DNA from 4 places in the Halomonas sp. H10-59 genome. Region 1 is predicted to be linked to each of the others. Evidence: predicted binding sites of a transcription regulator. Region 1 holds the regulator's gene; each other region holds the start of a gene.
The links. Region 1 encodes sigma-54, which starts transcription at its own class of promoters, with help from an activator protein. Its sites were predicted from a motif close to TGGCACNNNNNTTGCTNT; they were not measured.

Region 1 (7,205 bases):
GTCCATGTCCCGCCCTCCTGCTTGCCCTGGCCCTTGGCCTGGCCGCCGGCGCCACCGGCAGCAGTGTCCTGGCGCTGGAAAGTGATCGCAGCGCACCGATTCAGGTGGAGGCCGACCAGCTGGATCTCGATGATCGCGCCGGTACCGCGGTCTATACCGGCGACGTGCGCATTGTGCAAGGCAGCATGATCCTCACCGGCGAACGCGTCGAGATCCAGCGCAACGACCAGGGACAACTGTCACTGGCGACCGCGACCGGCTCACGTGCCTACCTCGAGCAGAAGCCATCCCCGGAAGAACCGGTGGTCAAGGGCTGGGGCCGCAAGGTGATCTACCACGTGGCCGAACGCCGCATGGAGCTGATCGACCAGGCTGAGCTGCACAAGGCCAATGACACCTTCGACGGTGCCTATCTGGAGTACTTCCTCGATCGCCGCGTGGTCCAGGCCCGCTCCAGCGCCCAGGGCGTCCAGGGCGAGCAGCGCATTCGCATGACCCTCGAGCCGGAAAGCCAAGGAAACTGATGAAGACTCTCCACGCTCGCCATCTGGCCAAGAGCTACAAGAAGCGTCGCGTCGTCCAGGACATCAGCCTGTCGATCGAGCAGGGCAGCATCGTCGGTCTGCTGGGCCCCAACGGGGCCGGCAAGACCACCTCCTTCTACATGATCGTCGGCCTGGTCAGAGCCGACGCCGGCAGCATCAGCATCGATGATCGGGACCTGAGCCGCGCGGCCATGCACCAGCGCGCGCTGGCCGGTATCGGCTACCTGCCTCAGGAGGCTTCGATCTTTCGCAAGCTGTCGGTGGCCGACAACATCATGGCGATCCTCGAGACCCGCAAGGACCTCGACCGCGAGGGCCGAGAAGCACGTCTCGAGCAACTCCTCGAGGATTTCCACGTCAGCCATATTCGCGACAACGCCGGCATGAGCCTGTCCGGCGGGGAGCGGCGCCGGGTCGAGATCGCTCGCGCCCTGGCCACCGAGCCGGCCTTTATCCTCCTCGATGAACCCTTCGCCGGGGTCGACCCGATCTCGGTGGGCGAGATCAAGTCCATCATTCGTCAACTCAAGGCCCGCGATATCGGCGTCCTGATCACCGATCACAACGTGCGCGAGACCCTCGATATCTGCGATCGTGCCTACATCGTCGGCGACGGCCAGATCATCGCCGAGGGCAGCGCCGAGTCCATCCTCGCCAACCAGCGCGTCAAGGAGGTCTACCTGGGCGAGAACTTCCGCCTCTAGGCCGCAGGGCCGCCCGACAGCCGCAGTCGCATCAAGCGGCCGCAACACTTGCCAGCATCAGCATCCAACCGCCGGCCCCGAAAGGGTCGGCCTCACCTTGCACACAGGGGCCCCCCCTCGAAAGAACCACCTCCCCCCCTACCAAGTTGTTCCACATCGACCTTTTCACTCCCTCCCACAGGTCAAAAAACACCAACTTGGCAAGATGCTTGCATGTCTGATGACTCGTCGTTAGGGTAAAGCCTTTCGACAACACTGGTGGATCCCGACCCATGGCCCTCAAGGCGTCACTGCAGCTGCGCATCGGTACCCAGCTGACCATGACCCCGCAACTGCAACAGGCGATCGGCCTGCTGCAGCTTTCGACCCTGGACCTGCGCCAGGAGGTCCAGCAGGCGCTGGAGGCCAACCCCATGCTCGAACTCGAGGACGAGTTCGGCGAACAGCAGACCAGGGAAGCCGTGGAAGATGACTGGGCGGATCAGATTCCCTCGGAACTCAGTGTGGACAGCGACTGGTCCGACACCTACCAGGACCTGGGCACCACCCCCGCCGGCAGTGGCGAGGCGCCGGATTTCGAGCGCCAGGCAAGCTCCCAGTCACTGCACAGCCACCTGAGCTGGCAACTGGCGATGCTCGACGTCAGCGACCAGGAACGCCTGATCGCCGAGAGCCTGCTCGACGCGGTCAACGCCGACGGCTATCTCGAGCAGACACTGGATGACATCGCCCAGGGGCTCGAGCAAGACGGTCGTCGCCCCCCTCCCCTCGCCGAGGTGGAGGCGGTGCTGGTTCGGCTGCAACAGTTCGAACCGACCGGAGTGTTCGCCCGCGACCTGCGCGAATGTCTGATGCTGCAACTGGATAGCCTGCCTCGCGATACCGTCCTGCTGCCCCAGGCCGGACGACTGGTAAGACAGTTTCTCGAGGCGCTTGCCAGCGGCGACCGACGTCTGCTGAAGCGCCGACTAGGACTCGATGACGACCAACTCGACAGCGTCATCGAGCTGATCCGAAGCCTCGACCCACGTCCCGGCAGCCAATTCGGTGACAGCGATAACGACTACGTCATTCCCGACCTGGTGGTACGCCACACCGAAGAGGGCTGGCGCGTTGAACTCAATCCGGATGCAATGCCCCGACTGCGCATCCAGCCCGACTACGCTGCGCTGATTCGGCGCGCGGACAAGAGCCAGGACAACCAGTTCCTCAAGGACCACCTGCAGGAGGCGCGCTGGCTGATCAAGAGTCTGTCCAGCCGCAACGACACCTTGCTGAAGGTCGGCCGGGAAATCATGGTGCGTCAGATCGACTTCCTCGAGCAGGGAGAAGCGGCCATGAAACCGTTGGTGCTGGCCGATATCGCAGACAAGGTGGAGATGCACGAGTCCACCATCTCCCGCGTGACCACCCAGAAGTTCGTGCACACGCCTCGCGGCGTGTTCGAGTTGAAGTATTTTTTCTCGAGCCAGGTCGGCCAGGATGGCGACGCCCATTCCAGTACCGCCATCCGCGCCATGATCAAATCGTTGATTCAAAAGGAACCTGCCCGCAAACCTCTGTCGGACAGCAAACTGGTGGAATTGCTGGCGGAAGACGGCGTCAATGTCGCCAGACGCACCGTGGCAAAGTACCGGGAAGCCATGAATATTCCGTCTTCCAGCGAGCGCAAGCGCCTGCGCTGAGGCCTTGCGCTGCGGCGTCGCTAGCCTAGTTATCGGGAAAGCGCAAGCACTTGAAATTTCGCATGACATCTGCGTCTTTCTGCGTAGCGTCGAGGGGGTTTGCAGGATCGGAAAAAGGGTTACAATCAAGCCACCACCCGAAAGAGCAAGGAGCCTGTCATGCAAGTCAACATCACCGGCCACCACGTCGAATTGACCGATCCCCTGCGTGACTACGTACAAGAGAAGCTCACCCGTGTGGAGCGCCACTACGACAACATCACCAACGTCCAGGTGACCCTCTCGGTGGAAAAGGAACGCCAGCTGGCCGCCTGCACTCTTCACGCCGCCGGTGCCGACCTGCATGCCGAAGCGCAGGACGGCGACATGTATGCTGCTATCGACGCCCTTGCCGACAAGCTGGACCGCCAGCTGGTCAAGCACAAGGAAAAATCCCAAGCCCGCGCCCAAGGCGCCGGAATTCGCTGACTCTCATGACATTGGAAGCCATTCTCCCTCCCGAGCGCACATTGTTCGATGTCCCGGGAGGCAGCAAGAAGAGGGTGCTGGAGTTTTTCAGCACCTTCATTGCGCAGAACACCCCGAGCCTGGACAGCCAGGAGGTCTTCAGTCGGCTGATCGGACGTGAGCGCCTGGGCAGTACCGGCATCGGCAATGGCGTCGCCATTCCGCATGCCCGCAACCCCCACTGCAAGGCGCCCATCTCCGGCTTCCTCAAACTCGCGGAACCTGTCGACTTCGATGCCATCGATGGTGAGCCCGTCGATCTGGTGTTCGTGCTGCTGGTACCGGAAGAGGCCGACGACGCCCATCTCGCCCTGCTCGGCCAGGTCGCCGGCGTCATGAACGACGCCGACACACGTCACCGTCTGCGCCACGCCAGCTCCCAGCGCGAGCTTCACGAGCGCCTGCAGGAAGCCATCCGCCAACAGGCGCCGGGGGACGACACTCCCTCCTGATCGCGGCCTTGCCTAGGCCATCAGCAATGGACGCCTGCCCAAGGAGACAGGACATGCAGCTCGTGATCATCAGTGGTCGCTCCGGCTCGGGAAAGTCCGTGGCCCTTCAGGCCCTGGAGGACCTGGGGTTCTACGCCATCGACAACCTTCCCGCGACCTTGCTGGGCGCCCTGGTGGACGAGCTGGAAAACGGTCATTCCCGCCGTATCGCCGTCAGCGTCGACGCCCGCAACCTGCCTGAGGCGCTGGAACGCTTCCCCGCCCAGCTGGCGTCCCTCAAGCAGAGTCCGATCGACTGCCAGGTGGTCTACCTGACCAGTGATGCGCGAATTCTGCTCGAGCGCTATTCCCACACGCGGCGCCGTCACCCCCTGACCCGTGATAGCGACATGACCCTGGCGGAAGCCATCGAGTCCGAGCAGAAGGCCCTTTCGGGTATTCGAGACCTGGCCGATCTGGTCATCGACAGCTCTCGCCTGTCGGTGCACGAACTGCGTTCGCGCATCGCCGAACAGGTCGCCGACCACCGCAGCGGCCAGTTGAGCCTGACCGTGGAGTCCTTCGGCTTCAAGCGTGGCGTGCCGCCGGATGCAGACATCGTGTTCGATGCCCGCTGTCTGCCCAACCCCTACTGGGAACCATCGCTGCGTGATGCCAATGGCTGCGATCCCAGCGTCATCGACTTCCTCGAACGCTATCAGGACGTCGCCGACATGAAGCGCGACATCCTCGGCTGGGTGCGCACCTGGCTACCGCGCTATCAGCAAAGCCAGCGCAGCTACCTCACCGTGGCGGTGGGCTGCACCGGAGGACAGCATCGTTCGGTCTACCTGGCCGAGGGAATCGCCTCGGCCCTGGCCGACCAGCATCCCCGCGTCCGTCTACGCCACCGCGAACTCGGCCAGCAACGCCGACTGGACAGCGGAGGACTCTAGGCGTGGCCCGACGCACCCTGACCCTGACCAATCGTCGCGGCCTGCATGCACGCGCCGCGACTCGCCTGGTTACCTGCTGCCAACCCTTTGACGCCACCGTCACCGTCCACCATGGCAGCCGCTCGGGTGACGCCGCCAACATCATGTCGCTGCTGATGCTGGCCGCCCCCTGCGGAACGGAACTGACCCTGGAGGCCGAAGGCAAGGACGCGGACGCGGTGCTGGACGCTCTGGAGGCACTGTTCGACGCACGCTTCGACGAAGACGCCTGACGTCTTCCCTCTCCTTGTTTTGACCGCCACCCCCTGCCTGCCAAGGACGCCATGCAACTGATCCAGACCGGCAAGTACACCGAGGTCCACTACGATCCGGACCAGGACGCCTTCATCAAGACCTTCACGCCCAAGACCAGCGATCGCTGGCGCTACCGCCTGGGCATCCGGCGCTACCCCGGCCACAATTTTCGCTATGTCGCCGGCCGACTGGAGCGACTGGGTATCGCCACACCGAAAATCCTGTCGGCAGAGCGCTATCGCCTGGTCACCGCCAACGTGCACGGCATCGCGCTTAAAAAGCTGGTCCTCGACTCTCCGGAACTGCAGAACCGCTACCTGGACATTCTCGAAGCCTTGTACCGTGACCGTATCCACTGTCGTGGCCTGCACACCGAGAACTTCCTGGTCGTCGACGGAGAGGTGATCGCCATCGATCTGGATGCCTACAAGGCGCCGCGGGTCTTCACCTATCCGCGCCGAGAGTTCATCGACTGCCTGAGTCGCTCGCTGAAAAACGACGAGGCGTTCCTGTTCGAGCGCTTTCTCGAACGTGTCGACGCCCAGCATCCCTGAGCCCGGCATCCCTAAGCCCAGCAACCCTGAGAAAGCACCGCTCCTCCTTGCGCCCTCGCCTGCCCCGCTCTACCCCGATTTTCCGGGTACGAGCGCTGGTGTTGGCGACGGCAGCAGCAGCGGTGGTAAACTTTTAACTCGTCACTCAGTTTACCACCAAGCGTCCTTCAGGAGCCGACATGACCTCTCCGGTGTGGCATCCCTACGCCCATCTCAAGACCCAGGCCCCTGCCCCCCGGGTAGTCGGCGGCCAGGGCACCCGCTTTACCCTGGACAGCGGCGAATCATTGCTCGACGCGACCTGCTCCTGGTGGTGCATGATCCACGGCTACGGACATCCACGGCTGGTCAAGGCGATTCAGGAGCAGGCTACCACGCTGTGTCATGTGATGCTTGGAGGACTAACCCACGATCCCGCCGACCAGCTCGCCCGGGAACTGGTTCGCATCACGCCAGAGGGCCTCAACCACGTGTTCTTCTCCGACAGCGGCTCGGTGGGCATGGAGGTGGCGATGAAGATGGCGGTGCAGTACCACCATCTGCGCGGCCGCCCCAACAAGCACCGCATGCTGTCGCTGATGAAGGCCTACCACGGTGATACCGCCGGCTGCATGGCGGTGTGTGACCCCGAAGAGGGCATGCATTCGCTGTTTTCCGGCTTTCTTCCGAAGCACCATTTCGCCCCGGCGCCGACGGCACCCTATACGGCCACGCCAGAGCAGGTCGCCGCCGACCTCGACGCCTTGCGAGCGGTGCTGGAAGCCCACCACCACGAGATCGCCGCGCTGTTGATGGAGCCCCTGCTGCAGGCTGCCGGTGGCCTCAACATGACCTCTCCGGACTATCTGAAGGGTGCTCGCGCCTTGTGTGACGAGTTCGACGTGCTGTTGGTGTTCGACGAAGTGGCCACCGGCTTTGGCCGCACCGGGCGCATGTTCGCCGCCGACCATGCCGGTGTCAGTCCGGACATCATGGTGCTGTCCAAGGGGCTGACCGGCGGCTACCTTGGCCACGCGGCGACCCTGGCCAACGACCGTGTCCATGACACCTTTATCGGCGACAGCGAGCTTCACGCCTTTATGCACGGCCCGACCTTCATGGGCAATCCGCTGGCCTGTCGCGTGGCACTGGAAAGCCTCAGGGTCTTCGAGGAGGACGACTATCTGGGCCGTATCGCTCGGCTCAACGCCATCCTTGTGCAGGAACTCGCCGGCGACAGTGACCTGCGCGCCCACCCTGCGGTGGCCGACATCCGTGTGCTCGGCGCCACCGGCGTGATCGAGGTGCACGACAGTAAAGCGCTGAAAGGCGCCGCCGCCATCGCCCGTGAACAGGGCGTGTGGCTGAGGTCCTTCGGCAGATGGCTTTACACCATGCCTGCCTATATCACCTCGGATGACGAGATGCGCCAGATCATCAAGGCCATGAAGGCTCCTTTCACAGCAAACGCATAACTTTCACAGCAAACGCATAATTAGTGGGCAGGGTCGGCGCTGACTAGCTCTCTACCAGCCCGCCGGCCTATATCA
Region 2 (7,205 bases), 470 kb from region 1:
TGCCCAGCTCGGCGTTGGGGGTGATGCCGGCGGCGATCACCACGCAGTTCGCCGGCAGCAGGCGCTCGTCGTCTTCCAGGCGTACGCCGATCACCTTGCCGTGCTCATCGCCGACGATCTCGGCCAGCCGCGCCCCGGTCTTCAGATGGATGCCGCGTCCTTCGATTTCGCTTGCCAGCATGGTGCTGGCGGTGGCGTCCAGCTGCCGGTTCATCAGGCGCGGTGAGCGTTGCAGCACGCATACCTGCATGCCTCTGGCGGCGAGGCCGGCGGCGGCCTCCAGGCCCAGCAGGCCACCACCGACCACCACCGCCGCGCCGCCAGCCTTTGCTGCGTCGGCCAGGCGCGCCGCATCGTCCAGATCGCGAAAGCCCGACACGCCCGTCAGCGTGATGCCGGGGATCTGTGGCATGGCGCTGCGCGAACCCAGCGCCAGCACCAGGTGGTCGTAGGGGATCACCTCGCCGTCGTCGCACTCGACCAGGCGCCGGGTACGATCGATCCGTTCCACCCGCGCGCCCAGGCGCTGATCGACCGTGACGGCGGAGTCATGCGGCGGTGTCAGCGTCAATCCATCCTGCTCGACATCGCCGGCCAGCCAGCTCGACAGCAGAATGCGGTTGTAGGCCGCGTGCGGTTCGGCGCCGATCACGGTGATGTGTCGTGGGGCACCACTCTGGGCCGCCAGGGTCTCGATCAATCGATGCGCGGCCATGCCGTTGCCGACGATCACCAGGTGGGGAAGACGTGCGTCATCAGACCTCGTCGGGGAAGACGAGCCGGCCTGGGTCATTTCGGAACGGGACCTTGAGTCAGGCAGGCCAGAGGAACGGGGCCTGGAGTCAGAAGGACCAGTGGAATAAGGCATCGCATGGGCTCCAAAAACGCCAAAGACGTCTCTCACACCTCCGGCGTCGGAGGGTGAAGAGACGTCTTTGTCTAGTGTCGGTGCGATCGCCGTTGACCGCCGCCGGCATTCGCCGGCACTTGCTACAGGCTATCCAAGTTTCATGCCTGTTTTACGTTTTGTGCAGGTAAAACAGCCTGTTGGTGCAGGCCCTGGTGGCGGGCGTCAGCACCGGTCAGGCAGGGTTCAGGGCGTGTCGGCACCGTACTGGTGCGTGGCGGCGTCGTAATGCACAGCGCTGTAGCACTCCTCCAGGGTGGCGGTGTCGAGCTGTCGCCCGCGAGCCTCGAGCAGCGGCGACAACCGCTGGATCAGCCCCTCGAAGTCGGCCGTCAGGGGGCGCAGTCGCTCACCGATGCAGGGGTAGCCCGGGGCGGCTTCCAGCGGCAGCTCGTCGAGATGGCCTACGGCTTCATCGAGGTAGGGGGGCAGTGCCAGCCAGGCCAGGGTCTGGCGTCTGGCCTCAGGCGCCTTGTCCAGCCACAGGGCGGCGGCCTGGAGGGCGCGCAGCAGCGCGGACAGGGTATTCGGGTAGCGCCGCGCCCAGGAGGCCGTCACCCCCAGCACCTTCTCGGGATGCGCCGGCATCAGTTCCGCACCGCTGGCTACCACTCGACCCACCTGACGATGCTGGGCCAGGCTGCCCCAGGGCTCGCCGACGCAGAAGCCATCGATCTCGCCTTCGCGCAGGGCGTCCACCATGCGCGGTGGCGGCAGCGCGACCAGTTCGACCTCGCTGTCGACATTGATGTCGCCGCGGGCCAGCCAGTCACGCAGCAACAGGTGCTGGCAGGAGTAGGGGTAGACCATGGCCAGGCGTGGCCGGGTGCCTTCTTTCAGCGAGGCCTTGAAGCGTCGGGCGAGTTCGCTGGCCGCGCCGAAGGCGCCGGGCTCCCCGCTGTGGACCGAAGCGCCGACCGCCTCGGCCAGGCGGCGAGACAGCACCAGCGTATTGCCCTGGCGGCTCAGCACCGCGGCGGCCAGGGTGTCACAAGGCGCGCGGGACAGCCCCAGGCTCATGGCCAGCGGCATCGGCGCCAGCATCTGGGCGCCGTCAAGCAGGCCGGCGGCGACCTTGTCGCGCAGGGTGGACCAGGCGTTCTCGCGTGACAGGCTGACCTCGACCCCCTGGGCGGCGAAGAAGCCTCCTTCCCGGGCGATGATCAACAGCGCAGCATCCAGCAGCGGCACGAATCCCAGGGTCAGGCTGGCGAGCTCGGGTGGATGCGGCGCGCCAGTTCTGGACGTGCTGGCCGCGTCAGAAGACAGCGATGGACTCATGATCCCTTCTCCAGTGGCTTGAGGATGTCGATGACGTTCTGGGCGACCTGTGCGATGCGCTGGCCGCGGTCCATGGCCAGCTTGCGCAGCATGCGGTAGGCCTGTTCCTCATCGCAGCTCTGATGCTTCATCAACAGGCCCTTGGCCTGTTCGATGCGCTTGCGGTCGGCGAGCTGGTTGCGTGCCTTGTCGAGGTCGCGGCGCATTCCCTGAAAGGCTTCGAAGCGGGCGATGGCGACATCGATGACCGCCTTGACGCGGTTGGCCGCCAGACCGTCCACCACATAGGCGCTGACGCCGGCCTTCACCGCCGCCTTGAGCGATTCGGGGTCGTGCTGGTCGGCGAAGAACACCACCGGTCGAGGGTTTTCCCGCTGCAGCAGCGCCATGCTCTCCAGGGTGTCCCGGTCAGGCGATTCCATGTCGATGATGACCACGTCGGGTTGATGCTGCTGCACCATGTCGTTGAGGCTGGCCGGGCTTGACAGTCGGCAGACCACCTGGTGTCCGTCCAGCGCAAGCGCCTCTTCGACCATGGCGGCGCGCACTATCTCGTCGTCGACCAGCAGGACCTTCAAGGTGTCGTGTTCGGGCATGGGCGTGGCTCGATGATGCTGTCGCTCGATAGAGCTCGAGTCGACATGATGAGGGGTGCACCTTGGGTGCCTCTGCACCTGTCAGCGCAAAAGGCGTTCCATTTTCGATCTTGTCGTTTTCTGTCAGGGAGATAACCCCCTGCAAAGCCGCCGCCGTGCCCCCGCAGATATGCCGGGCAGGCGCTCGCGCACCGAAAGGGTGCGTAAACGGTGGCCTCCATCGTTCGTTGTGGTGCGAGCCTGGGGTCTGTCAGACGTCTTCTCGCCACCATCGCCTGGGCAAACGTCAGAAAAAAACGTCGTGGCTTCAATTGGCTGGCACCAGCATTCCACACTGCAGGGGGCGATTATGGTGTTCTGGCACAGGGTTTGCTTTGGTTACTGGCAAAGCTAGTGCCGTTGTTGGTGCCATGGGCATCACTAAGCCGAGCCAGATGACTACGTCGAGCCCGATCACTAGGCCGAGCCAGATCACTAGGCCGAGCCAGGAAGGGTCCCGACGCTGGTGGCGGGTGGGCCGGTTCGACAACTCGTCTGCAACGGGCGCTAGCACACACGAAATCCAGCGCGGGATTTCATCCGGCAACGACGCCCATCTCCTCGAGCCTCGCTCGACGGGATGGGCGTCGTGCGTTTTTGGGCCTGAGCAAGGCCCGACCGATCAAGGCCCGGCCGCTAGCGGAGCGATGATCTGCCGATGAGATGCCGACGATATGCCAAGGCAGCAAGATGGCCGACAGGAGAGCGCGATGACCCGGACGGATAGCGACAGCACGGAGATCGACAGCGGTGCAGGCGGCGAGGCCACAGGTACCACCTGTCCCTACTGCGGGGTCGGCTGCGGCGTCGAGCTTCGTCGCGATGGCGAGTCGGTCACCCTCCAGGGCGATCGGGATCACCCGGCCAACTTCGGGCGCCTGTGCGTCAAGGGCTCGGCCCTGGCGGAGACCCTGGGCGTTCAGGGGCGCTTGACGCGACCCAGGGTGGACGGTCGCGAGACCGACTGGGACAGCGCGCTGGACGCCGTCGCCGAGCGTATGGGAGCGATTGCCGAGGGCAGCGGTCCAGATGCCATTGCCGGCTACCTGTCCGGGCAGCTATTGACCGAGGACTACTACGTCGCCAACAAGCTGTTCAAGGGGTTTCTCGGAACACCGCACCTGGATACCAACTCGCGGCTGTGCATGGCGTCAGCGGTGGCGGCCTACAAGCGCACCCTGGGCGCCGACGCCGTCCCCTGCAACTACGAGGACCTGGAAGAGGCCGAACTGGTGGTGCTGGTGGGGTCCAATCTGGCCTGGAACCATCCGGTGCTGTATCAGCGGCTGCGTCTGGCCAAGACCCGCAATCCGCTGATGCGGGTCGTGGTCATCGATCCTCGGGTCACCGACAGCTGCGAGATCGCCGATCTGTACCTGGGGCTGCGCCCCGGCAGCGACGCTTTGCTGTTCAATGGCCTGCTGGCCTGGATGGCCCGTCGCCAACGGCTCGATGAGGTCTATCTGAAGCGCCATGTGGACGGCGCCGAAGAGACGATTGCCGCCGCCCTGGACGAGGCCTCGGACATCGAGGCGGTGGCGGCGGCCTGCGATCTCGACGCCGAGCGCCTCGAGACCTTCTACTACTGGTTTGCCACCCAGCTGCACGTGGTCACGCTTTACTCCCAGGGGGTCAACCAGTCGACCAGCGGCACCGACAAGTGCCAGGCCATCCTCAACTGCCACCTGGCCGGCGGCAAGATTGGCCTGCCCGGCGCAGGACCCTTTTCCATCACCGGCCAGCCCAACGCCATGGGCGGGCGCGAGGTCGGTGGGCTGGCCAACCAGCTGGCCGCCCATATGGACTATCACACCCCGGGTGCCATCGAACGGCTGACGCGCTTCTGGTCGACCGAGGCGCTGGTGCCAAGGCTTCCCCGGGAGCCTGGCCACAAGGCGGTCGAGCTGTTTCAGGCCGTCGAGCGCGGCGACATCCAGGCGCTGTGGATCATGGCCACCAATCCCCTGGTGAGCCTGCCGGATGCCGACCGGGTGCGCCGCGCCATCGAGCGCTGTCCGCTGGTGATCGTGTCGGAGTGCATGGCCGACACCGACCTGGTGGAGCTCGCCGATATCGTGCTGCCGGCCAGCGGCTGGTCAGAAAAGGACGGTACCGTCACCAACTCCGAACGGCGTATCTCGCGCCAGCGCGGGCTCCTGCCGCCGCCTGGCGAGGCCCGCCACGACTGGTGGATCCTGTGCCGCGTGGCCGAGCGCCTGGGCTTCGGCGAGGCCTTCGCCTATGACCACCCCTGCGAGATCTTCGACGAGCATGCGTGCCTGTCGGGCCTCGACAACCAGGGACGGCGGGCCTTCGATATTTCCGGGCTGGCGGGGCTGTCCCGGGTCGAGTACGACGATCTGGCTCCGATCCAGTGGCCGGTGACGGCAAGCGCACCACGAGGCACCGCGCGGCTGTTCGAAAGCGGCCGCTTCTACACCGAGAGTGGCCGGGCCCGGCTGTGGCCGGTGAGCGCGCGGGCGCCGCGCCAGGCGACTGATGCCGACTTTCCGCTGCGGCTGAATTCGGGGCGGGTGCGCGATCAGTGGCACACCATGACCCGTACCGCCAGGGCCAGCCGACTGATGAATCACCGCTCCGAGCCCTTCGTCGAGGTCCATCGGGATGACGCCGAGGCCCTGGGGCTGTGTGACCAGGGGCTCGCCAGGATCCGCTCGCGCAGCGGCGAGATGCGCGCCCGCGTCAGGGTCTCTGCCGCCCAGCGCCGTGGGGAAGTGTTCGTGCCGATCCACTGGACACCGCGCTTCAGTCACTCACCGCTGGCGGGGAGCCTGTTCGCCCCGGACGTCGATCCGCTTTCTGGCCAGCCGGAGACCAAGCATGGCGCGGTGGCGGTCACGCCGCTGCAGCACGCCTGGGAGGCGACACTGGTGGTTTCCCGGGCACTGGCCCAGCAGGGACCGCCCGAGGGTTCGGGCCTGGCCGCGCGGGTGGTCGAGGGGACGAACTACTGGACGCGGGTCCCGCTGGCCTCGGCGGAGCGTTGGCAACTGGCCGGTGAGCCGATCGAGCCAGGGGATGTTGAGAAAGGGTGTGTCGAGAAAGCGGGTGTCGACCGCGACTGGCTCGACTGGGCCGCACGCCAGTTGCCGGGGGAGCTGGGCCCGGTGGCCCAGGACCCGGCCAGCGGTCGCTGGCGCCTGGCGGGGTTCGAGCAAGGACGCCTGTGCTGGTGGCTGATGGTTGGCCCCGTCAGCGAACTGCCGGGGCTTGGCTGGCTGTGCGAGCGCTTCGACGAGGCCGCGCGTGGCGAGGCCATGGGGCAGCAGCATCGGCGGCGAGTGCTGGCGGCCTGTCATGACGGCGCCGCCGACCAGGGGCCGATCGTGTGTAGCTGCCATCAGGTGGGGCGTACCCCGATCCAGCGGGCGATTCGTGCCGGCGACGACAGCGTCGAGGCGCTCGGTGCGCGGCTGGCCTGTGGCACCCAGTGCGGCAGTTGTATTCCCGAATTGAAGAGTCTGGTGGAAGAGGAGAAGAGCCGTGGTCGCATCGAGCGCGCACAACCCCAGTCGGCCTAGAGACCGGCAGGGTCACCTTGCTGAAGCGGGGACGAAGCCTTGGCTGGCACGTCGTCTGGACGGGCTGTCGATGCTGCTGGGGCGACTGGCAGGGCAAAGCCAGCATTGGGCCGACCGGCTGGCTTCCCTGTCCGCTGCCAGCGGCGCTGGCCATCGGTCAGGCGGCGCTGTTGGCCGGGTCGCGCTGGTGGGGGCTGGCAGCGGTGCGGGTGAACTGCTGACGCTCAAGGCGCTGGATCGGATCGAACACGCCGACGCGGTGGTCTACGACCGCCTGGTGGGGCCCGAGGTACTGGCGATGATTCCGGCCGGTGTCGAGCGCCACTATGTCGGCAAGGCCAGGGGCCACCACAGCGTCGATCAGGCGCAGATCGGCACCCTGCTGGTGGCGCTGGCGCGCCAGGGCAAGGCGGTGGTGCGTCTCAAGGGCGGCGATCCAGGCATCTTCGGGCGCCTCGGGGAAGAACTCGACGCCCTCGACGAGGCCGGCATTGCGCGTGAGATCGTGCCCGGCATCTCGGCGGCGGCCAGCGCCTGCGCCGCCATGGGGATTCCGCTGACCGATCGCGGCCACGCCCAGAGTCTTCGTCTGATCACCGCCCAGCAGTGTCGCGAGGGGGGCGAGCCGGACTGGGCATCGCTGGCTCGACGCGACGAGACCCTGGTGTTCTACATGGGGCTCAACAAGCTCGGCGCGATTACCCGCGGCCTGCGTGGCGCAGGCCTGCCACAGGACTGGCCGGTCATGCTGGTGGCCAACGCCAGTCTTCCCGAGATGGCCTCGTTGGTGGGCACCCTTGGCGATATCGATCAGCGCCTGGCCGCGAGCCCCCTGCCATC
Region 3 (7,205 bases), 700 kb from region 1:
GAAGGCAAGAAAATGGGTCGGTCGACGCCACACGCTAGCCGGTGCTTTGTTCACGATGTCCCTCCGTGGAAATGTTGCCACCCCGGCAGCGAAGAGGCATTCACCCCTTGTATCCCCGGCGACGCGGTGACCTGGCCGATGGCAACGAAGGCGAGCCCCAGTTCCGCCAGTGCCAGGCGGGCCCGATCGAACGCCGCCGACGGCAGCGCCACGACCAGCTCGTAGTCGTCGCCGCCGGTCAGGGCGGCCTCTCGGGCCGCCTCGGTGCCGAGGGCCTCTACGAGCCCTTCGGCCAGAGGCAGCGCTTCGGCGTCAAGACGCGCCCCGACACCGCTGGCTTTCAGCAGGTGACCAAGGTCGGCAAGCAAGCCGTCGGAGACGTCGATGGCCGCGCTGGCCAGTCCCCGCAGCGCCAGACCTGCCTGCCAGCGCGCCTGGGGCAACAGGTAGCGGGCAAGCAGCGGTGACTCAAGATCTCGCTGACCCTCGTACCAGGCCGCCAGTCCCCCGGCGCCGCCACCCAGCGCACCGGTGACCGCCAGCACGTCGCCGGCGCGGGCACCGTCGCGACGCAGCGCCTCGCCCGTGGGTACCTCACCCATCACGGTGACGCTGACGGCGCGTTGGCCCCGGGTGACGTCGCCCCCGACCAGGGTCATGTCCGCCTCGTCGCACACAGCATGGAAGCCCTGGGCGAACTTTGCCACCCACTGCTCTTCCACCTCGGGCAACGTCAGCGCCATCAGACACCAGCGCGGCTGCGCGCCCATGGCGGCCAGATCACTCAGGCTCACCGCCAGGGCGCGATGCCCCAGCGCCTGCGGCGGTGCGTCTTCGGGAAAATGCTGCCCTTCCACCGACGTGTCGACGCTGACCACCAGTTCGTGCCCTGGCGCAGGGCGCATCAGGCAGGCGTCATCACCCACCCCGAGCGAGACGCCGGAGGCCTTGCCGGGCTCGCCCGTCGTGGGCGCCAGCCAGCGCTCGATGAGTTCGAATTCTCCGTACATCAGGCGCGACCTTCAGCGGCGACGGGCACTGACCTCGGCGCTTCTGAGCTTGATGGCCAGCTTGTCGAGAATGCTGTTGATGTACTTGTGGCCATCGGTGGCGCCAAAGGACTTGGCCAGCTCGACCCCTTCGTTGATCACCGCCCGATAAGGGACCTCCAGACGCTTGGACAGCTCGTAGGCCCCAAGGCGAAGGATCGCCAGCTCGATCGGGTCGATGTCCTCGAGGCGGCGGTCCAGCAGCGGCGAGATGGAGGCGTCGAGCTCCTTGCGGTAGCGTGCGACGTTATGCAGTAGCTCATGGAACAGCGCCAGATCGGCGATTTCCATGACCTTGAGCCAGTTCTCGTGCACCTCCAGGTCGTCATCGGGCACCTGGCTGCGAAATTCGGCCTCGACCGCGGTGATGGACTTGTCGGTCATCTGCCACTGATAAAGTCCCTGCACCGCCAGCTCGCGAGCCGCACGGCGAGACTGCTGGGCCTTGCTGGGCGCACGCTGTTCGCGGCTCATGCGGGGGTCTCCTCGGCATCGTCACCAAAATGACGCAGCAGCGACACCATCTCCATGGCGGCCATGGCGGCTTCGACGCCCTTGTTGCCGGCCTTGGTGCCGGCCCGCTCGATGGCCTGCTCGATGGAGTTGACCGTCAGCACACCGTTGGCCACCGGGGTGTCGAACTCCAGCTGCAGCCGCGACAGCGCGGAATTGCACTCGCCGGCCACGTGCTCGAAGTGCGGGGTACCGCCGCGAATGACCGCGCCGAGCGCGACCACGGCGTCGGGACGCGCCACCGCCAGCACACGCTTGACCGCCAGCGGCAGTTCCCAGGCACCCGGGACGTGGACGATGTCGATCATCTCCATGTCCACCCCGTGGCGCACCAGGCTGTCCACCGCGCCCTCGACCAGGCTATCTACCACATGGTGATTGAAGCGGCCCACGACGATCACGTAGCGGCCCTGGACGTCGACGAAGCTGCCTTCGACTTGGGAAATAGGTTGCATCTTGAATCTTCCTGAATGTACCGGCCTGGGGCCGGTAGTCGGGGTGACCCTGTCAAAGGGCCTGTCCCCTGGTAAAAACCGAAACACCGGACGCCAGCATTACTGCCTCGCCCGGCGTGAATCAACCGCTGATATCAGCTGGCGAGACGATGTCCACCACCTCGAGATCAAAACCCGACAGCGCGGAGAATTTCCACGGTGAGCTCAGCAGACGCATCCTGCCGACACCGAGCTCGCGCAGGATCTGGGAGCCGGTGCCGATGGTCAGGTAGTTGCCGGCGCCGTCGGACTCGCTGCCGCGAGCGGTGCGGCGGCGCTCCAGGAACACCTGCAGCATATCGTTGAGGTCCTGATGCGGACGCATGTCATCGAGCAGCACGAAGACACCCTGCTCGGCCCGCGCCACCTCTTCCAGCGCCTGGTGGGCGCGCCAGGAGGCGTCCTCGCCCTTGACCAGGCACATCAGGTCACGCATCTCGTTGGCCAGATGCACCCGCACCGTGGTCACGCTGTCCGGACTCGGCGAGCCCTTCACCAGCGCCAGGTGGTGCACCTTGTGGGTGCGGTCGAGAAAGACGTGGGCGGTCAACTCACCGTAGGCGGTGGTCACCGGCAGTCGCTCGACCTCTTCTACCGTCTGCTCGTTGTGGATCCGGTAGTGGATCAGGTCGGCGATGGTGCCCATCTTGATCCCGTGGGTCTCGGCGAAGCGCTCGAGCTCAGGACGTCGGGCCATGCTGCCATCGTCGTTCATGATCTCGCAGATCACACCGCTGGGATCACAACCGGCCAGGGCGGCCAGATCGCAGGCCGCCTCGGTGTGGCCGGCGCGCCTGAGCACGCCGCCGGGCTCGGCCATCAGCGGAAAGATGTGGCCGGGCTGGACGATGTCTTCTGCCTTGGCATTGCGCGCGCTGGCGGCCTGCACCGTGCGTGCGCGGTCAGCAGCGGAGATGCCGGTGCTGACGCCTTCGGCGGCCTCGATGGACAGGGTGAACTTGGTACCGAAACCGGAGCCATTGTCCTGCACCATCAGCGGCAGCTTGAGCTGTTCGCAGCGCTCCCGGGTCATCGGCATGCAGATCAGACCACGGGCGTGAACCGCCATGAAGTTGATGTGCCAGGCCTCGACCTTCTCGGCGGCCATGATGATGTCACCTTCGTTTTCCCGATCCTCGTCGTCCATCAGGATCACCATACGGCCCTGGCGGATATCCTCGACGAGTTCGGCAATAGGGGCCAGGCCCCCGCTGGAAGACTGCGACATGTATGCTCCCTGGATCTAAAATGGCCACTCGCGACGGCGGCCAGAAACCGCGTCAGGGTACCGTGGCGCGGCGTCGGGCGCCAGTCAAAGACAAAGACCAGACAGGGCGTCGGGCGCCGCTTATATCAAGATCGGCCACTGCGACTCCGCGTCGGGCGCCGCTTATATGAAGCCCCGCTACTACGATCCCGGGCCCCGGTGACTTTCGTCGGGTCGGTGCTCGGCGCAGGCGGCCAGCGCCGGGCGCGCCAGAATACGCCAGTCCTTGCCGAGGGCACGGATATCGAGAATTTCCAGAGGCCGCTGCTCGGCCATGCGTTCGATGCCCGACAACGCCATCAGCCCGCGCGCGTCGGAGCCGAGCAGGGTCGGCGCCATGTAAAGACGCAACTCGTCCACCAGACAGGCATCCATCAAGGCACCTGCCAGGGTCGCGCCGGTCTCCACCAACAGCTCGTTGCAGCCGCCCTCGTCACCGAGCCACTTGAGCAGCGCGCCAAGATCGACGCGGCCGTCGTCGCCTGCAGGCATCTCCAGCACCCGCGCGCCGGAGCGCATCAGCGCGTCTCTGCGAGCGGATTCGCTGCCCTCGACGCAGACCACCAGCGTCTCCCCTGGCTCGCTCAGGCAGGCCGCGGCCAGCGGCATGCGCAGGCGCGAGTCCACCACGACCCTAAGCGGCTGGCGTCGGGCGATGACTTCGGCGTCATCGAGCCCGAGCTGATCGGCACGCACCGTCAGCCGCGAGTTGTCGAAGATGATCGAATCCACCCCGGTGAGGATGGCGCAGCTCTGAGCCCGCAGCCGCTGGACGTCACGCCGAGCCTCGGCACCGGTGATCCACTGGGACTCGCCGGAGGCCATGGCGGTACGGCCGTCGAGGCTCATGGCGAGCTTGAGGCTGACCCGTGGACGCCCCCGGGTCATGCGCGACACGAAGCCGGCGTTCAATACCTGGGCGTCCGCCTCGAGGCAACCCAGCCTTACCTCGACCCCGGCGTCACGCAGGCGTGCGATACCCCGCCCCGCCACCTGAGGGTTGGGATCCTGCATGGCTACCACTACCCTGGCGACACCGGCCCTGATCAAGGCATCGCAGCAAGGCCCTGTGCGCCCCTGGTGGGAGCAGGGTTCCAGCGTCACGTAAGCGGTCGCGCCTCGGGCGTGCTCACCGGCAGCCTCGAGTGCATGGACCTCGGCGTGGGGCTCCCCGGCGCGCTGATGGTAGCCGTCGGCCAGATGCTTGCCGTGCTTGACCAGTACGCAGCCGACCCTCGGATTGGGCATGGTGGTGTAGCGACCGCGTTCGGCCAGCTTCAATGCCCTGGCCATCCAGGCTTCATCCTGGCCTGCCGTGATGTCCGTCGGATTCATGTGCTCTCCCCGGTGTCGGGCGAGAAACTCGGCTCCTGGGCCAGGCGGTCGATCTCGGCACGAAATTCGTCGATATCCTGAAACCGTCGATAGACTGAGGCAAAGCGGATATAGGCCACCTGATCGAGGCGCTTCAAGGCATTCATCACCTCTTCACCGACCACCCGCGCCTGGACCTCGCGCTCGCCCCGTGCGCGCAGGTTCTGGCGGATACGTTCCACCGCCGCCTCGATCGACTCGGCGCTGACCGGGCGTTTTTCCAGCGCCCGCAGCATGCCGGCCCGCAGCTTGATCTCGTCGAACACCTCCCGCGAGCCATCGGCCTTGATGATCCGTGGCATGATAAGTTCAGCGGTCTCGTAGGTGGTGAAGCGCTCACCGCAGCCAGCACACTGCCGCCGTCGGCGCACCTGATCACCTTCGGCGACCAGCCGGGAGTCAGTCACTCGGGTCTCTTGGGCGCCACAGAAGGGGCAATGCATAGCGGACAGTCCGGCAGGAAAAATATGTCGCCATAGTGTAACGGCTGAGGCCTGCCCCGCCCAGCGCAATGGCCCAGGTCATCCGCGATTTCAGCTGAGTTGGCACGCCCTGTGCTTGATACTTTCTTTCTAGCCGTCAATGAAATGGCGAGCGCTCACGGGGCAAGGCGCCCCCACGCCTGCGGAGGACACCATGGCAAGCCACCTCTCCCCCCTGGAACCCGACGACTTTCGCCAGCGTGCCGCAGAGCTGCTCGCGCCTCTCTATGGTGCACGCAGCGAAGAGGTCCTGCGCCGTCTGCTGCGCCTGAACGAAGCGCAGGGGGCCGGGTTGAGGCACCGTCATGGTGCACGCCAGACGCTGTGGAGCGAGCAGGACCAGTGGCTGATCGTCTATGGCGACTCGCTGCTGGATGCCGACAAGCCCCCCCTGGCGGTACTCGATGAGTTCCTGAGCAAGCGCCTGAAGACCGTCTTCAGCGGTGTCCATGTGCTGCCCTTCTTCCCCTGGAGCAGCGACGACGGCTTCTCGGTGATCCACTATCGCGAGGTCGACCCGAAACTGGGCGACTGGCGCGATATCCGGCGCCTGGCCAGTCACCATGATCTGATGGTGGACCTGGTGCTCAACCATGTCTCGCGGGAATCGCTGTGGTTCGCCGACTATCTCGGCGGCAACCTGCCCGGGCGCGACTACTTCATCGAGATGGACCCCGATACCGATCTCAGCGAGGTGGTGCGTCCGCGCAGCTCACCGCTGCTGGTCCCCGTCAGCACCCGCCGTGGCGTTCGCCACCTGTGGGCGACCTTCTCCGAGGACCAGATCGACCTCAACTTCGCCAACCCCGACGTGTTGATCGAATTCGTCGGCATCCTGCTGTTCTACCTGCAGCAGGGCGCCCGCATCGTCCGGCTGGACGCCGTCGCCTTCCTGTGGAAACGCCCCGGCACCCGCTGTATCCATCTTCCCGAGACCCACGCGGTGGTGCGGCTGTTGCGGGCGGTGGTCGACCACGTCGCCCCCGGCACCCTGATCATCACCGAAACCAACGTGCCCCACGCCGAGAACATCAGCTACTTCGGCCTGGAGCGACAGGACACGCCGCCCGACGAGGCCCACCTGGTCTATCAGTTCCCGCTGCCACCTCTGTTGCTGCACACCTTGACCAGTGGCGAGGCCGGCACCCTGGCACGCTGGCTCGACAGCCTGCCCGAGCTCCCCGCCGGCTGCAGCTATCTGAACTTCACCGCCAGCCACGATGGCATTGGCGTGCGCCCGCTGGAAGGCTGGCTGGAAGGCCACGAGATCGACGCCCTGGTCGCCTTGATGCAGCGCTTCGGTGGCTTCGTCAGCATGCGCCGGCAGGCCGACGGCAGCGACAGCCCCTACGAGCTCAATATCACCTGGTTCGACGCCATGAGCGGCACCCGGCGCGGCCCCGACCCGTGGCAGGTCGAGCGCTTCCTGTTGAGCCAGCACCTGATGCTGGTGCTGAAGGGTATCCCCGGCGTCTACCTGCACTGCCTGACCGCCACCCAGAACGACCACGACGGGGTCGAACGCAGCGGGCGCCTGCGTTCGATCAATCGCAAGCGCTGGGACCGCCAGGAGCTGGAACCTCTGCTGGACAGCCGTCACACGCCGACCCGCGAGGTGTTCTTCGCCCTCACCCGACGCCTCGAGATCCGTCGCAGGGAACCCTGCTTCCACCCCGATGCGGCCCAGACGGTCATCCCCACACCACCGGAGCTGCTGGCGATCCAGCGCGGCCCCCTGGACGATGGCCGTCGACTGTTGGCCATTCACAACGTCACCGATCGGCCTCAGCCACTGGTACTGGACGGCCTCGACCAGTCCGGCTGGCAGGACCTGCTGGAAGGAGGCGCCTGGCGGCCCGTCGACACCCTGGCCCCCTATCGTTCACTGTGGCTGGTGCGCACCGACAGATAAGCCACCGCGCGCTCGGTGTATCACACAACAGCGCGGCCCTGGCGCTTTCACTGCCCGGCGACGTCAGCGGTCGAACCGATGGCGTTTGCTGCTGTCCTAGTGCGAGTGATTCTC
Region 4 (7,205 bases), 1.3 Mb from region 1:
GTACGCAGATCGGCGAACTCATCCACGTCGGACTGCACGAAGTAGGCTCGCTGGCCGTCCAGCACATCCAGCAGGCGCTGGAAGGCGCGGTTGGACCATTGGTCGTCCAGGCTTACGTCCGCGTAGTGGCCGTAGCGTAGTGATTCGGCCACCTCCATGGCCGCCTGACGCTGGTCGTCGCCGGGCGTGGGAGTAGCCAGCGCCGTGGGGGCCGCGATCAGCAGGGACAACGCCAGGGCGCGACCCGCAGACTCAATCAGGCTCATCAATGAAGCACTCCAGGATTCGTGTACACTCGTCGGTCTGACACCGACTCGGTCGGCGGGTCCCTTGGACCGGATTCGCATTGTAGCAGCTTGATGTCAATCCTTGACCCTCGCCGTTGTGCGACATTCAGGGTCAATCCTTGAACCACACTATCATGCAACAGAGGACGCCCATGTCACAGGAGTGCTTGCCAAAGGATGATGCCGGATGCGCCAAAAGGCTCAGTCGGCTGCTTGAGTTTCTTCACCGTTCCCCCAGCCCTTGGCACGCTACCGCGAACATGGCTCAGCGGCTCGAGGACGCCGGCTACCGTCGCCTGTTGGAGACCGATAGCTGGGATTTGGTTCCCGGTGACCGCTTCTACGTGACCCGCAACGATTCTTCGATTATCGCCGTCAACCTGCCGAAGGGCCAGCCGGTGACCAGTCTGCGCATGGTCGGCGCCCATACCGACAGCCCCAATCTCAGGCTGAAGACCCACGCCGGCCAGACGTCGGCGGGCTGGCTGCAGCTCGGCGTGCAGGTCTACGGCGGGGCTCTGCTCGCGCCCTGGTTCGACCGGGACCTGGGCCTGGCCGGGCGTCTGCATGTCCGTCATGCCGATGGGCGGGTCGAGGGCGTGCTGCTCAACGTCGCCGAGGCCATCGCCATCATCCCGAGCCTGGCCATCCACCTGGATCGTGAAGCCAACGACGGCAAGGCGATGAATGCCCAGACCCAGATGGCGCCGGTGGTGCTGCAGGGCGGCAAGGACGACGACCTCGATCGCCTGCTGCTGGCCTGGCTGGAGCAGGAGCACGGCCTGACCGGCGTCAAGGTGCTGGACTTCGAGCTGGGCTTTTATGACCTGCAGCCGCCGTCGCTGGTGGGAGTAGGCAAGGAATTGATCGCCAGCGCCCGCCTGGACAACCTTTTGTCCTGCTTTACTGGCCTGGAGGCGATGCTCGACGCCGACGGCGAACAGGGCATGGTGCTGGTCGCCAATGACCACGAAGAGGTGGGCAGCGCCAGCGCCTGTGGCGCCCAGGGTCCGTTCCTCGCCGACGTGCTCAAGCGCGTAAATGGCCAGGTGGGCGAGGGCACCGAGGAAGGCTATATTCGCCTGATCCAGTCGTCGCGGATGATCTCCTGCGACAACGCCCACGCGCTTCATCCGAACTTCAAGGACAAGCACGACGCCCAGCACGGCCCGAGCCTCAACGCTGGCCCGGTGATCAAGACCAACGCCAACCAGCGCTACGCCACCAACAGTGCCACGGCGGCGATGTTCCGTGATCTGTGCGAGCAAGCTGAGGTGCCGGTGCAGACTTTTATCACCCGGGCGGACATGGGTTGCGGCAGCACCATCGGCCCCATCACCGCAACGGAGTTGGGGGTGCCGACCCTGGACGTGGGGGTGCCCCAGTGGGCGATGCACTCGGTCCGCGAGACCGCTGGCAGCCAGGATGTGGAACACCTGACCCGCGCACTGACGGCCTTCTTCAACTCGGCCGAACTGGTGTAGGTCCAGCGCTCGCAGCGCTTGCCGCAAGACTGAAACGACGACAGAGCGCCTGGCGGGTAACCGCCAGGCGCTCTGTCGTTTGCGTCGGTGTAGAATCGTCGCATTGGAAGGCACAACAAAAAGGCCCGTCGATCGGTGATCGACGGGCCTTTCGGTATCTGGTGGCTACGCCCTGACTCGAACAGGGGACCCCATCATTATGAGTGATGTGCTCTAACCAACTGAGCTACGTAGCCTTTGGATGGCGCCGCATTCTACGGATTGCCAGCTTATTGTCAAGCACTTGGCGCCGTGTAGGCCACGGCGGCGACAGCGCAGCGCGCTGGAAAGCCGGCTACCACCAGTGTGCCGTGTAGCGCGAGCTCTGTGCCGGCGTGACGGAGGCCGCTGGAAAGGGCGCTACCGCCATGTGGTGGTCAAGCGCGCCAAGTGTTTGAAAAGACGTACTCCCCGCAATCTGGCACGGGCCTTGCCCCGTATATAAGGGAAACAACAACAGGCGATCTGGATGGCCTGGCGCAAAGGCCTCGAGTCGGCTTCTGGCCTTGGCCGTATCGAGGGCAGGCCGCCTCCAGATCAGGGGATCACGCCGGTGGCGAGATCCAGGACCACGACAGGGGAGTCGTTGCCGATGGAGCCCATCGAAACCTTCTACGACGTGATGCGGCGACAGGGCGTCACGCGTCGCTCATTTCTGAAGTTCTGTTCACTGACCGCGGCGGCGCTGGGACTGGGGCCTGCCTACACCGCCAAGATCGCCCACGCCATGGAGACCAAGCCGCGCACGCCGGTGATCTGGGTCCACGGGCTCGAGTGCACCTGCTGCTCGGAGTCGTTCATTCGTTCGGCCCATCCGCTGGTCAAGGACGTGGTGCTGTCGATGATCTCGCTGGACTACGATGACACCCTGATGGCGGCGGCGGGGCATCAGGCCGAGGCCGCCCTGGCCGACACCATAGAGCGCTACAAGGGCAACTACATCCTGGCGGTGGAGGGCAATCCCCCGCTCAACGAGGACGGCATGTTCTGCATCGTCGGTGGGCGGCCCTTCGTCGACCAGCTGCGCGAGACCGCAGAACACGCCAAGGCGGTGATCTCCTGGGGCTCCTGCGCGAGCCACGGCTGTGTCCAGGCCGCGCGCCCCAACCCCACCCGGGCGACCCCTGTGCACAAGGTCATCACCGACAAGCCGATCATCAAGGTGCCGGGCTGTCCGCCGATCGCCGAGGTCATGACCGGGGTCATCACCTATATGCTGACCTTCGACCGGCTGCCGGAGCTCGACCGTACCGGTCGACCCAAGATGTTCTATTCCCAGCGCATCCACGACAAGTGCTACCGGCGGCCGCACTTCGACGCCGGCCAGTTCGTCGAGTCCTTCGATGACGAGGGCGCCCGTCGCGGCTACTGCCTGTACAAGGTGGGCTGCAAGGGTCCGACCACCTACAACGCCTGTTCGACCATCCGCTGGAACGAGGGCGTGAGCTTCCCGATCCAGGCCGGCCACGGCTGTATCGGCTGCTCCGAAGACGGCTTCTGGGACAAGGGGTCCTGGTACGCCCGGCTGCAGGACGTGCACCAGTTCGGCATCGAGGCCAACGCTGACCAGATCGGCGGCGTTGTTGCCACCGGGGTGGGCGGTGCGGTGGCGGTCCACGCCGCCGTCAGCGCCTTGAAACGGGCGCAGGTCAAGCGCCAGTCGTCAGCCAACAGGGAGCAAGCCTGATGACCCAGATCAACACCCCTAACGGGTTCAACCTGGACAGAAGCGGGCGGCGTATCGTCGTCGACCCGGTGACCCGCATCGAGGGCCATATGCGCTGCGAGGTCAACGTGGATGACAACAACATCATCCGCAATGCGGTGTCCACCGGCACCATGTGGCGCGGGCTCGAGGTCATTCTCAAGGGCCGTGATCCGCGCGACGCCTGGGCCTTTGTCGAGCGTATCTGCGGCGTCTGCACGGGCTGTCATGCGCTGGCCTCGGTACGCGCGGTGGAGGACGCACTGGACATCCGCATCCCGCGCAACGCCCACCTGATCCGCGAGATGATGGCCAAGGTCCTGCAGTGGCACGACCACGTGGTGCACTTCTACCACCTGCACGCGCTGGACTGGGTCAACCCGGTCAATGCGCTGAGGGCCGACCCGCGGGCGACGTCGCAACTGCAGCAGTTGACCGGCCCCAACCATCCGCTGTCGTCGCCGGGCTATTTTCGCGACGTCCAGAATCGCCTGAAGACCTTTATCGAGTCCGGCCAGCTCGGGCTTTTCAAGAACGGCTACTGGGACAATCCCGCCTATCGGCTGTCGCCAGAGGCGGACCTGATGGCGACGGCGCACTATCTTGAAGCGCTGGACATGCAAAAGGAGATCGTCAAGATCCACACCGTGTTCGGCGGCAAGAATCCCCACCCCAACTACATGGTCGGCGGGGTGCCCTGTGCCATCAACATCGACGGCGACCTGGCGGCGGGCGCGCCGCTCAACATGGAGCGGCTGAATTTTGTGCGCGCGCGCATCGAAGAAGCCTTCGCCTTCTCTAAAAACGTCTATATCCCCGATGTCATCGCCATCGCCAGCTTCTACAAGGACTGGCTGTACGGTGGGGGGCTGTCCGCCACCAACGTGATGGACTACGGCGACTACTCCAAGGTCAACTACGACAAGTCCACCGACCAGCTCAAGGGCGGCGCCATCCTCGGCGGCAACTGGAACGAGATCCACGAGGTGGACCCCACCGACCCGGAGCAGATCCAGGAGTTCGTGGCCCACTCCTGGTACCGCTACGCCGACGAGTCCCGTGGCCTGCACCCCTGGGACGGCGAGACCGAGCACCACTACGAGCTGGGCCAGGGCACCGTCGGCACGCGCACCCGGATCGAGGAGATCGACGAGGCCGCCAAGTACTCGTGGATCAAGTCGCCACGCTGGCGTGGCCACGCCATGGAGGTGGGGCCGCTGTCGCGCTACATCCTCAACTACGCCCAGGGCAATGACTTCGTGATCGACCAGGTTGACTCGTCGCTTGCCGCCCTCAACCAGCTTGCCGGCACCCGCCTGACGCCGAAGCAGGCGCTGCCGACCACCATCGGCCGAACCCTGGCCCGCGCCCTGGAAGCCCACTACTGCGCGTCCATGATGCTCGATGACTGGCATGAGCTGATCGCCAATATCCGTGCCGGCGACCTGGCTACCGCCAATATCGAGAAGTGGGACCCGGCGTCCTGGCCCCAGGAGGCGCGCGGTGTCGGCATGGTTGCGGCACCCCGGGGCATGAACGGCCACTGGATTCGCATCAAGGACGGCAAGATCGAGAACTACCAGTGCATCGTGCCGACCACCTGGAACGGCAGCCCGCGGGACCCGGAGGGCAATATCGGTGCCTTCGAGGCGTCACTGCTGAATACGCCCATGGAGCGGCCGGACGAGCCGGTGGAGATCCTGCGCACGCTGCATTCCTTCGATCCGTGCCTGGCCTGTTCCACCCACGTGATGAGCGAAGACGGTGAAGAACTGTCTCACGTCACCGTCAGATAGCCGGGGGAGGGTGTCCCATGTCCCATGACTCGAAAGCGTCATCAACTACGACAGCCGGCCAGGCCGACGCAGATTCCCAGGCAGGCAAGCTAGGCCCCGGGGAGGAGCGGGTGCTGCCTTCCTCGGTCAAGCAGACGTCTGTCTACGTCTATGAGGCGCCGTTGCGGCTGTGGCACTGGACCAACGCGGCGGCCATCCTGGTGCTGATCGCCACCGGCTACTTTATCGGCAAGCCGTTGCCGACGGTGTCAGGTGAGGCCAGCGATCACTTCGTGATGGGCTATATCCGCTTTGCCCACTTCACCGCCGGCTACATTCTGGCGATTGGCTTTCTGTTTCGCTTCTACTGGTCGCTGGTCGGCAATCACCACGCCAAGCAGCTGTTTCGTCTGCCGCTGCACCGTCGCGATTGGTGGCGTGAGGTCTGGTTCGAGCTTCGCTGGTATCTGTTTCTGGAGAAGCGTCCGCGCAAGTACGTGGGCCACAACCCGCTTGCGCAGTTGGCGATGTTCATCTTCATTACCCTCGGCACCCTGTTCATGATCGTGACCGGGATGGCGCTCTACGCCGAAGGCGCCCTGCGCGGCAGTTGGCAGGACACGCTGTTCGGCTGGGTCATCCCGCTGGCGGGCCAGAGCCTGGACGTGCATACCCTGCATCGTCTCGGCATGTGGGTGATGATCACCTTCATCATCATCCATGTGTACGTGGCGATACGCGAAGACATCATGTCCCGCCAGAGCATCGTCTCGACCATGATTTCGGGGGAGCGCACCTTCAAGGACGACGATCCGTTGTAGTTCGTTGCAGTTGCTAGCAGTTGCTAGCAGTAGCTCGCTGGCCCTTAAGTTGAAGGGCAGCAGAGCAGAGCAGAGCGCTGGCGCCGGAGGCTTCACCGAGAATATCGGGTGAGGTCTCCGGCGCTTTTTGTTTGGGTTCAGGGAGGGTGGCGAAGCGCGTGCATAGGCCGGTGGGAGAGGTGTCGTGGTCGAGCATTAATCAGGTAATCACGAGTCATTTTTTGAAACGTTGTTGCCCGGTGTTTTATGAGAAAGATTCTCTTTGAGTCGGCGGCTATTGGACTTTTGTAGGGTTATATGCCATGTGGCTGTGCCGAAACGATGGGCATGTTTTTTATTGAAAGGTAGCGGCGTTATTCTGCGGAAATGGTCGAGATTTTTTTCAGGTCATCGTGGATATGTGCATGTAAGTGGCTGCTGTAGTGTGAAAAAACGCTTTCGTATATGCCATGGGTGGCGAAGATGGAAGCGTTTTCGGCAGTTTTTTTGGCGTCCTGTTTTTCAGCATCTTGCTTTTCGGTGCCTTGTTTGTCGTTATCTTGTTTTTCGGCGTCTTTTTTTCGGTGAGCAAGGCGCTTCGTCGCTAGCCTTTGGCTTTGATGCTGCATCTTGATGTTTTTATGGCGAATGCATCCAGGAATCAGACGAAGAGCGAGCCGCTGAAAGAGGCGAAGAGAGAACAAGGAAAGAACGAAGAACGAGATGCAGGATAAAGCCAACTAAAGTAGCGCAGGCAAATATTCGGCGCAGCGAAGGAGCCGGCATGAAGACGGATGATCACGAGGCGACGCCATCGATTCTGGTGCTGGGTATCGGCAATGTGCTGTGGGCCGACGAGGGGTTCGGAGTCCGCGCGGTGGAGGCGCTTCACCAGCGCTATACATTTGCCGAGGCGGTGACCGTGATGGACGGCGGCACCCAGGGACTCTACCTGCTGCCCTACGTGCAGTCCTGCGAGTGCCTGCTGGTCATCGATGCCATCGACTACGGCCTTGCCCCGGGCAGTGTGCATGTGGTGCGCGATGACGCGGTGCCGAGCTTCATGGGTGCCAAGAAGATGTCGCTGCACCAGACCGGCTTTCAGGAGGTGCTGG

Region 2: the regulator sigma-54 is predicted to act here: its motif matches at 2,868-2,885, upstream of NFG57_RS05265 (ANTAR domain-containing protein).
Region 3: the regulator sigma-54 is predicted to act here: its motif matches at 5,241-5,258, upstream of NFG57_RS04305 (sugar phosphorylase).
Region 4: the regulator sigma-54 is predicted to act here: its motif matches at 2,230-2,247, upstream of NFG57_RS13020 (hydrogenase small subunit).

Annotation. Positions count from the first base shown of each region.
Region 1 covers NZ_CP098828.1:1,633,561-1,640,765, reverse strand. Annotated here, with positions in the region: gene lptA (lipopolysaccharide transport periplasmic protein LptA) at 1-524, shown strand, start outside; gene lptB (LPS export ABC transporter ATP-binding protein) at 524-1,249, shown strand; gene NFG57_RS07305 (RNA polymerase factor sigma-54) at 1,522-2,934, shown strand; gene raiA (ribosome-associated translation inhibitor RaiA) at 3,094-3,402, shown strand; gene ptsN (PTS IIA-like nitrogen regulatory protein PtsN) at 3,408-3,893, shown strand; gene rapZ (RNase adapter RapZ) at 3,947-4,828, shown strand; gene NFG57_RS07285 (HPr family phosphocarrier protein) at 4,831-5,100, shown strand; gene NFG57_RS07280 (hypothetical protein) at 5,152-5,676, shown strand; gene bioA (adenosylmethionine--8-amino-7-oxononanoate transaminase) at 5,856-7,130, shown strand.
Region 2 covers NZ_CP098828.1:1,159,430-1,166,634, forward strand. Annotated here, with positions in the region: gene NFG57_RS05255 (FAD-dependent oxidoreductase) at 1-793, opposite strand, end outside; gene NFG57_RS05260 (CmpA/NrtA family ABC transporter substrate-binding protein) at 1,094-2,188, opposite strand; gene NFG57_RS05265 (ANTAR domain-containing protein) at 2,185-2,784, opposite strand; gene NFG57_RS05270 (nitrate reductase) at 3,534-6,365, shown strand; gene cobA (uroporphyrinogen-III C-methyltransferase) at 6,436-7,205, shown strand, end outside.
Region 3 covers NZ_CP098828.1:937,971-945,175, reverse strand. Annotated here, with positions in the region: gene NFG57_RS04340 (phosphatidylglycerophosphatase A) at 1-54, opposite strand, end outside; gene thiL (thiamine-phosphate kinase) at 51-1,010, opposite strand; gene nusB (transcription antitermination factor NusB) at 1,023-1,523, opposite strand; gene ribE (6,7-dimethyl-8-ribityllumazine synthase) at 1,520-2,017, opposite strand; gene ribBA (bifunctional 3,4-dihydroxy-2-butanone-4-phosphate synthase/GTP cyclohydrolase II) at 2,139-3,284, opposite strand; gene ribD (bifunctional diaminohydroxyphosphoribosylaminopyrimidine deaminase/5-amino-6-(5-phosphoribosylamino)uracil reductase RibD) at 3,465-4,658, opposite strand; gene nrdR (transcriptional regulator NrdR) at 4,655-5,140, opposite strand; gene NFG57_RS04305 (sugar phosphorylase) at 5,334-7,091, shown strand.
Region 4 covers NZ_CP098828.1:2,977,128-2,984,332, reverse strand. Annotated here, with positions in the region: gene NFG57_RS13035 (carboxy terminal-processing peptidase) at 1-266, opposite strand, end outside; gene NFG57_RS13030 (M18 family aminopeptidase) at 440-1,771, shown strand; tRNA gene NFG57_RS13025 (tRNA-Met) at 1,931-2,007, opposite strand; gene NFG57_RS13020 (hydrogenase small subunit) at 2,403-3,497, shown strand; gene NFG57_RS13015 (nickel-dependent hydrogenase large subunit) at 3,497-5,311, shown strand; gene cybH (Ni/Fe-hydrogenase, b-type cytochrome subunit) at 5,329-6,111, shown strand; gene NFG57_RS13005 (hypothetical protein) at 6,465-6,719, opposite strand; gene NFG57_RS13000 (HyaD/HybD family hydrogenase maturation endopeptidase) at 6,875-7,205, shown strand, end outside.